DNA from 2 places in the Mesorhizobium sp. M0292 genome. Region 2 is predicted to be linked to the other one. Evidence: predicted binding sites of a transcription regulator. Region 2 holds the regulator's gene; the other holds the start of a gene.
The links. The regulator LexA, encoded in region 2, represses DNA repair genes until DNA is damaged. The targets are predictions, from matches to a motif close to TGTTCNNNNTGTGTTCNG.

Region 1: the regulator LexA is predicted to act here: its motif matches at 1,623-1,640, upstream of NKI96_RS13505 (YifB family Mg chelatase-like AAA ATPase).

The regions. Positions count from the first base shown of each region.
Region 1 is NZ_JAMYSB010000007.1:91,647-95,256, forward strand. It holds gene NKI96_RS13505 (YifB family Mg chelatase-like AAA ATPase) at 1-1,528, opposite strand, end outside; gene NKI96_RS13510 (glycosyltransferase) at 1,779-2,843, opposite strand; gene NKI96_RS13515 (glycosyltransferase family 2 protein) at 3,028-3,610, shown strand, end outside.
Region 2 is NZ_JAMYSB010000001.1:534,722-538,331, forward strand. It holds gene NKI96_RS02700 (ComEC/Rec2 family competence protein) at 1-1,097, shown strand, start outside; gene lexA (transcriptional repressor LexA) at 1,091-1,873, opposite strand; gene NKI96_RS02710 (GntR family transcriptional regulator) at 2,079-2,843, opposite strand; gene kynU (kynureninase) at 3,012-3,610, shown strand, end outside.

The DNA.
Region 1 (3,610 bases), on a different contig from region 2:
CCGCCTGCGCCACCCGCTCCGACATCATGCGGTAGGAAATCGCCTCGGCCAGGTGAATGCGGCCGACGGTTTCTCTCGCTTCGAGATCGGCCAGCGTGCGCGCCACTTTCAGCACCCGATGATAGGCGCGCGCGGAAAAGCCGAGCTTTTCGCTGGCGTCCTTCAACAGAGACAGGCCGGCGGCATCCGGCATCGCGATGTCCTCGATAACAGAAGGCGAGCAATGCGCGTTGGTGGTCGCGCTGGTCACGCCGAGCCGCTCGAACCGTTCGCGCTGGATGGTGCGGGCGCGCGCGACGCGCTGCGCAACGGCGGCACTTTTCTCCGCCCGATCCGGCCGGATCAGATCGGCGGCCGAAACCGCAGGCACCTCGATCCTGAGATCGATGCGGTCGAGCAGCGGGCCGGAAATGCGCGCCTGGTAGTCGGTGCGGCAGCGCTCACCGCGCAGGCAGCGATAGCCGGGCTCGCCGGCCATGCCGCAACGGCACGGGTTCATCGCCGCCACCAGCTGGATGCGCGCTGGATAGGTGACGCGGTGGTTGGCGCGCGCGATCATGCAGTCGCCGGTCTCCAGTGGCTGGCGCAGCGCATCCAAGGTCTGCGGCGTGAATTCGGGAAACTCGTCGAGGAACAGCACGCCGTTATGGGCAAGCGATACTTCGCCCGGCCGCGCCCTGATGCCGCCGCCGACCATTGCCGCCATCGAAGCCGAATGGTGCGGGGCGCGGAACGGCCGCCGGTCGGTGAGCTTGCCTTCGCCGAGCTCGCCGGCCACCGAGGCGATCATCGAGACTTCAAGAAGTTCCTTGGGCGCCAGTGGCGGCAGAATTGAAGGCAGCCTCTGCGCCAGCATCGATTTTCCCGAGCCGGGAGGCCCGACCATCAACAGATTGTGGCCGCCGGCCGCCGCCACTTCCAGCGCCCGCTTGGCGCTTTCCTGGCCCTTGATGTCTGAAAGGTCGGGCAGGTCGCGGGCCGAGACATGGATGCCGGGCTCGGGCCGCGACAGCACCTGCGTGCCGCGAAAATGATTGGCGATGGCAATCAGGCTGCGCGGCGCCAATATGTCGAAATCCTTGCCCGCCCAGGCCGCTTCCGGCCCGCAGCCGAACGGGCAGATCAGGCCCTTTCCCTCGGCATTGGCGCCGATCGCCGCCGGCAGCGCGCCGGCGACCGTGGCAATGGTGCCGTCGAGCGACAATTCTCCGAGCACGACATAGGAGGCCAGCATGTCGCCCGGAATGGCGCCGAGTGCAGCCATCAGGCCGAGCGCGATCGGCAGGTCGTAATGGCTCCCTTCCTTAGGAAGATCGGCAGGCGCCAGGTTGACCGTCACCTTCTTCGACGGCATCGACAGCCCCGACGCATGCAGTGCCGCCTGCACGCGCTCGCGGCTTTCGGCCACCGCCTTGTCGGCCAGCCCGACGATCTGCATGCCGACCTTGCCCGGCGCGATCATCACCTGGACATCGACCGGTACGGCCTCGATGCCCTGGAAAGCAACCGTGCGAACCCGCGCCACCATCTTGCTCTGCCCCCGGATATCGGCTCGCCTCGGCCTTGTGGTTCAGACCGCGAGCGACGTCAGGACAAGACAACCATAGATTTCAGGCCAAGGCAAGAACATTACAGGAACATGCATTCGTGGTGGCTGCAGCGCGCTGTGCCGGTTGCAAAAAAGGAAGATGGTCAAGCAAAATGGAACGGCTGCTCCGCCTCCTCGACCGCGTTTAACAAGGGCGACTAGGCCCTTCGGCGATCTGAGGGTGTTGCTTCTAAGCGGTGATGAAGGCATCGACCGAACCTGAAAGCGATCGATCGATCGCGACCTGCGGTGGAAGCCACTCCATGACAGGATATCTGAAAGGCCAAGGCAGGGCGATCCGGCGCGAAGAGCCGCTCTCCAGAAAAATCTCGTTTACAAGGTCTATGAACCGCCCGCGGTCTCGTTCGATTCGTTTCAAAGTTTGCGAACGAATGTAATCCCGGGGAATTCGTCGCTCCTTCAGCGCTAAGACAGCCTCCGCGATGGATCGAGGATCGGGTGGAACTGTGAGCGAATAGTCGTCATCCAGATAAAGGTCTCGGCCGCCATGGTTCGGCGTCGTGACCACTGGAAGGCCCGCGAGAAGATATTCCGTGCTGGCGAACATTGGTCCTTCCAGGTGAGAGAGACAGATTCCCACGGCTGCACGATTTAGATGCGTGTTCACCTGAGCCGGTGCCAATCGGACAGGCTTGCCGGTGCCGTCAAACTCGTTGATAAAGACGTGATGCGGCGCGAGCTCCCTATGCCGATTTATTCGCGCTCTTTCCGACTCCGTCGTGGAGGATCCGCTTGAATCTCGATAGAAGACAAATGCGCAACGCTGGATGCCAAGCGACAAGTCATGGCGCTTCCACGGAGCCAGCTGCGCATTGTAGATTGCATCAAATTCTACAGGGACGTCATCGAGAGGCCTGAATATGTGTTCGGAGGTTGTTGACGTCTTGTTGTGCAGGACGGCGGCCTCGCCGGACTGATTCAACAGATCAGCCTCGGCCTGAGTGTTGGATAGGAAGATTAGCGAGTGACGGGGGTTCTTGAGTCTATGCAGAACGGCATAGGTCCGGATGGTTTTGACGCTAGCACTGTTTTCGATGGACCAGGTTGGCGAGATGAGAAACCAGGCGCGGTGGCCGCGTGGAAGGAAAGGCATATGACTTGCTAATCCGAGCGGCGTACCGGACATTCCCGAATAGGATATGAACGGATCGTCCGACAGCAAACTGGCCTGAAGAGCAGGTTGCGACTTCGCGGAAGGGTGCCCTTTTCTGAGGTTGTGGCCATGACGCAGCATGGCTCTGACAATCTCGAATTTGGTAGGAGGGCGATACCCGTGCTGTAGGGTCAACATGCGGCAATTGCGATCTTGAGTGCGGAGAAAAACTCGCTTCGATAGAGAGAAATTTGGCAAAGAAACACCGCCATTTGATCGACGGAATATCTCAGGCGATCAAATCTGGTGTACGGAGAAGCGCCTCTTGAAAGAAAACATCGTCCCAAGCGGAGCTGGTTCTCACATCGCGCTACCAACCGTATCCGTTTGCGTAGGCTGTTTCAATCAAGAGGCATTCATCGACACTGCGATCCGATCCGTAGCGGCGCAGACATACACTGCGTTCGAATGCGTGGTGGTCGATGATTTTTCGACCGACGGTTCCCGCCGAAGGATTGAAGAGTGTCTGTCCCAGCTTGGCGACAGTCGTTTCCGCTTTCTGCCCCGACTGCAAAATGGCGGGCAGTTGACAGCAATGATGACCGGGCTTGACGCGACAGCCGGGCCCCTGATCTCCTTTCTTGACGGTGACGATGCTTGGCATCCTGACTTCATAGAATGCCATGTGAGAGCGCATCTCAGCCAAACCCGTATCGCGGCAATGTCGAGCTCCGATGAGGTGGTGATAGATACGGCCGGCAACCTGCTTGCGGGCGGTCATCCCGTATTCCACCTGAACGACCCGCGATCGATGCCGAAAATGAGCGGCTACCTGCATGTCGACACCGAAGCTGACCCGACATTATTATTTATTGATCGGGGTACCGTGGGTTGGTTTTGGTCAACCA
Region 2 (3,610 bases):
CCGCCCTTGTCGGCGCCTATGCCGGCTGGGCCGATTACCGCGCCGACAAGGTGAGAACGCCGCCGGCAAAGCGCTCCTTCGTCGGCTTCCTGTCGCGAAAATTCGCGCTGGCCATGGGCGGCCTCGCAATGACCTCGATCATCGCCGGCAGTGCAACCTTGCTGTTCGCCATCTGGCATTTTCAGCGTGTGTCGCCGCTCAGCCTGATCGCCAATCTGGCCGTGATGCCGATTGTTTCGTTGATCGTCATGCCCTTTGCCGTGCTCAGCGCACTGGCGATGCCGTTCGGCGCCGACGGGCCGTTCCTCTATGTGATGGGCAAAGGTCTGATGGCGATGATCGCTATATCGGCCTGGATTTCCGAGCGCTCGCCGGTCGACGCCGTCGGGCTGATCTCCATCCGCTCGGTGCTGTTAGTGGCGGTCGCCCTCGTCATCGCCACCATGGCCACCACCTGGCTCAGGTTGGCGGCCGTGCCTTTCGCGCTGGCCGGCCTGTTGACGGTGCCGCAGGTGCTTACGCCAGACGTGCTCATATCCGAGGATGCGCATCTGGTGGCCATGCCGATCGGTGGCGGCGAACTCGCCCTCAACCGCGAACGCTCCAACGAATTCACCACGGACAATTGGAAACGGGCGCTGCGGGCCGAAACCATTATCCCACCTGAGATTTTCGAGGCAACAGATACGCGGTTCGATCTCGATCCGCTCGATCTGCCGCCCGGCTCGCCCTTCTATTGCACCGGCGATCTCTGTATCGCCCGGCACCCTTCCGGAGCCATTGTAGCGCTTGCGAAAGACCGCAAGACGGCGCGGCCGGCCTGTGCCTTCGCGAGCCTGATCGTCATCGATGACGCCACCGCTTACAATCCGTGCCGCGACCCGCTGGTGCTGGTCGTGACGAAGAAACAGCTGGCCCGCGACGGCAGCGCCGCCGTCTTCTTCGATCCGCAATCGGCAGCTGCAGCGCCAACCATCCGCTTCGCCGTCGACAAGCCGTATCGCCCCTGGCACGAGCAACGCCGCTTCTCCCGCGAAGCGCGCGGCCTGCCGCCTTACAACCAGCGTGAAAAGTACAAACCCAAGCCGGCTCAGTAGCGCCGGATCAATCCGACAAGCTTGCCCTGCACCTTCACCCTGTCCGGTCCAAAAATGCGGGTCTCGTAGGCCGGGTTGGCGGCTTCCAGGGCGATCGAGGCGCCCTTGCGGCGGAAGCGTTTCAGGGTCGCTTCCTCATCGTCGACCAACGCCACCACGATCTCGCCGGGGCTGGCTGTGTCGGCATTGCGGATGATGACCGTGTCGCCATCGAAAATGCCGGCCTCGATCATCGAATCGCCCTTGACCTCGAGCGCGTAGTGTTCGCCGCCCATGATCATATCGGGCGGCACCGAGATCGAATGGGTCTGATGCTGGATGGCGTCGATCGGCACGCCGGCGGCGATGCGTCCCATAACCGGGATTGAAATCGCGGAAACGGCATCGTCATTGCCGGCCGACATCGAACGCGACGGCGAGCCCGGCTTGATCTGGCGGCCGAGACCGCCTTGGCCCAACGCGCCTTGTCCTTGGCCGCCTTGCCCTTGGCCGGTTTGACCAAGACTGCCCTGAATGATGCTCGGCGAAAACTTCCTCGCCGCATTGAGGCCTGGTGCGATCGAGTCGGGCAGCCGCAGCACTTCCAGCGCGCGCGCCCGGTTCGGCAGCCGGCGAATGAAACCGCGCTCCTCAAGCGCCGTGATCAGGCGGTGGATGCCGGACTTGGAGGCGAGGTCGAGCGCTTCCTTCATCTCGTCGAAGGACGGCGGGATTCCGCTCTCCTTCAGGCGTTCATGGATGAACATCAGAAGCTCATGTTGTTTGCGCGTCAGCATCGCGGCCCCCAAGGGTTCTGAAACCAGAATCAGAAAAAACAAACCCAGAACAAACACTATCTGTTCCAGTTGTGTTCCGCAACCTTTTAAAGTTTAATGAATGTGTTGACGTTTTGTTCAGCGTAACGTTCGGCGCTGCGAGCGCCGCCTGCGCCCAGTTGCCAGCAACGGGGTGAAACGAAGACAAAGTGCCCTGCGTCGTCGGCTACGATCGCCGCTTCCTTTTCGGACGGGGCTGCGCAGCATCCGCGCGGGGTTCTCTCTGGGCATAGACCCGCAGCGTGTAGCCGATGTGAGCGGTCATCAGAGTTTTCGCACGTTCGACGTCGCGATCGAGGGCCGCTTCCATCAGGGCGGTATGGTGTTCGATCGCCACGGCGTCGCGCAGGGCCGCCACGGCCTTCCGGTGTCCGTCCGTGCGGCCGGCGGCGGCGCGCAGCGTCGGGGCCAGACCCAGAAAGCGGTGATGGCGATGCAATTGGTCGGAAATCGTTGCATTGAAGCGCAGCAGCCAGCTGGATGTCGCGGCACTGAGCAGCGCCGCATGGAAGGCATCGTGTTTTTCGTACCACGCGTCGACCGCATCATCCGATGGATCGTCGAGAACAGACCCGCACCGTGAGAGACGATAGTGGGCGGCAACGACCGCGTCTTCCCACTCACGGTCGCCCTTCTCGATCGATTCCACCAGCAGGGGCAGTTCGACCACCAGCCGCGCACGCGCCAAATCCTCGAGCTCCGCCCGAGAGACGGGAGCGACCGCAAACCCGCGGTTGCTGATGGCGGTCACAAGCCGTTCCGCCTCCAGCCGCGACAGCGCCTCGCGCAACGGCGTCCAGCCGATGCCGTAGGTGTTGCGCAGCGTGCTCAGCTTCAACGGCGCGGCAGGCGCCAGCCGGGTCGCAAGAATATCGCGCCTGAGCAGGCGATAGGCCACTTCCGTCTTCGAGGTCTGCTCGTCATCCAGCATCGTGATCCATCAGACATAAACGCTCGGGCGGATCATTATATATCAAAGCCTTTCAGTGGGTGAATTATATATAATGTTTGACAGTTCAAGGGCGACCACTCAAGATCGCCGGCATGTTTGGGCGGCAGGCTCCGCCGCGCGCGTTTGTCCATGGAGGGGCGCCGGATCATGAGCACGACACCCGATCTCGCTACAATCGAAGCAATGGATGCCGCCGATCCGCTGCGCTCCATGCGTGAACGCTTTGTCTTGCCGCAAGGCGTGATTTATCTCGACGGCAATTCCCTGGGCGCCGCGTCAGCGGTCGTCTTCAGCGAACTGCAGCAGGCCGCCACGCAGGAATGGGCGCACGACCTCATTCGCGCCTGGAACACCGCCGGCTGGTTCAACATGCCGGTGGAACTCGGAGATCAGCTCGGGCGACTGATCGGCGCGGCTGATGGGCAGACGGTGGTCTGCGACACAACCTCGATCAACATCTACAAGCTGCTGCACGCAGCGCTCGGCATGCGGCCGGATCGGTCGGTCATCGTTGCCGAGGGCGACAGTTTCCCGACCGACCTCTACATGGCCGAAGGCGTCGCCTCGACCCGGCCGGGAACGCGGCTGCGGCTGGAGGGCGTCGACGCGGCCGCAATCGAGGAGCTGATCGACGACAGCGTTGCCGTCATCCTGGTCAACCACGTCAACTACAAATCCGGCCAGTTGCGCGACATGGCGGCGCTGACGCGCAAGGCACATGACGCCGGCGCGCTGATCATCTGGGA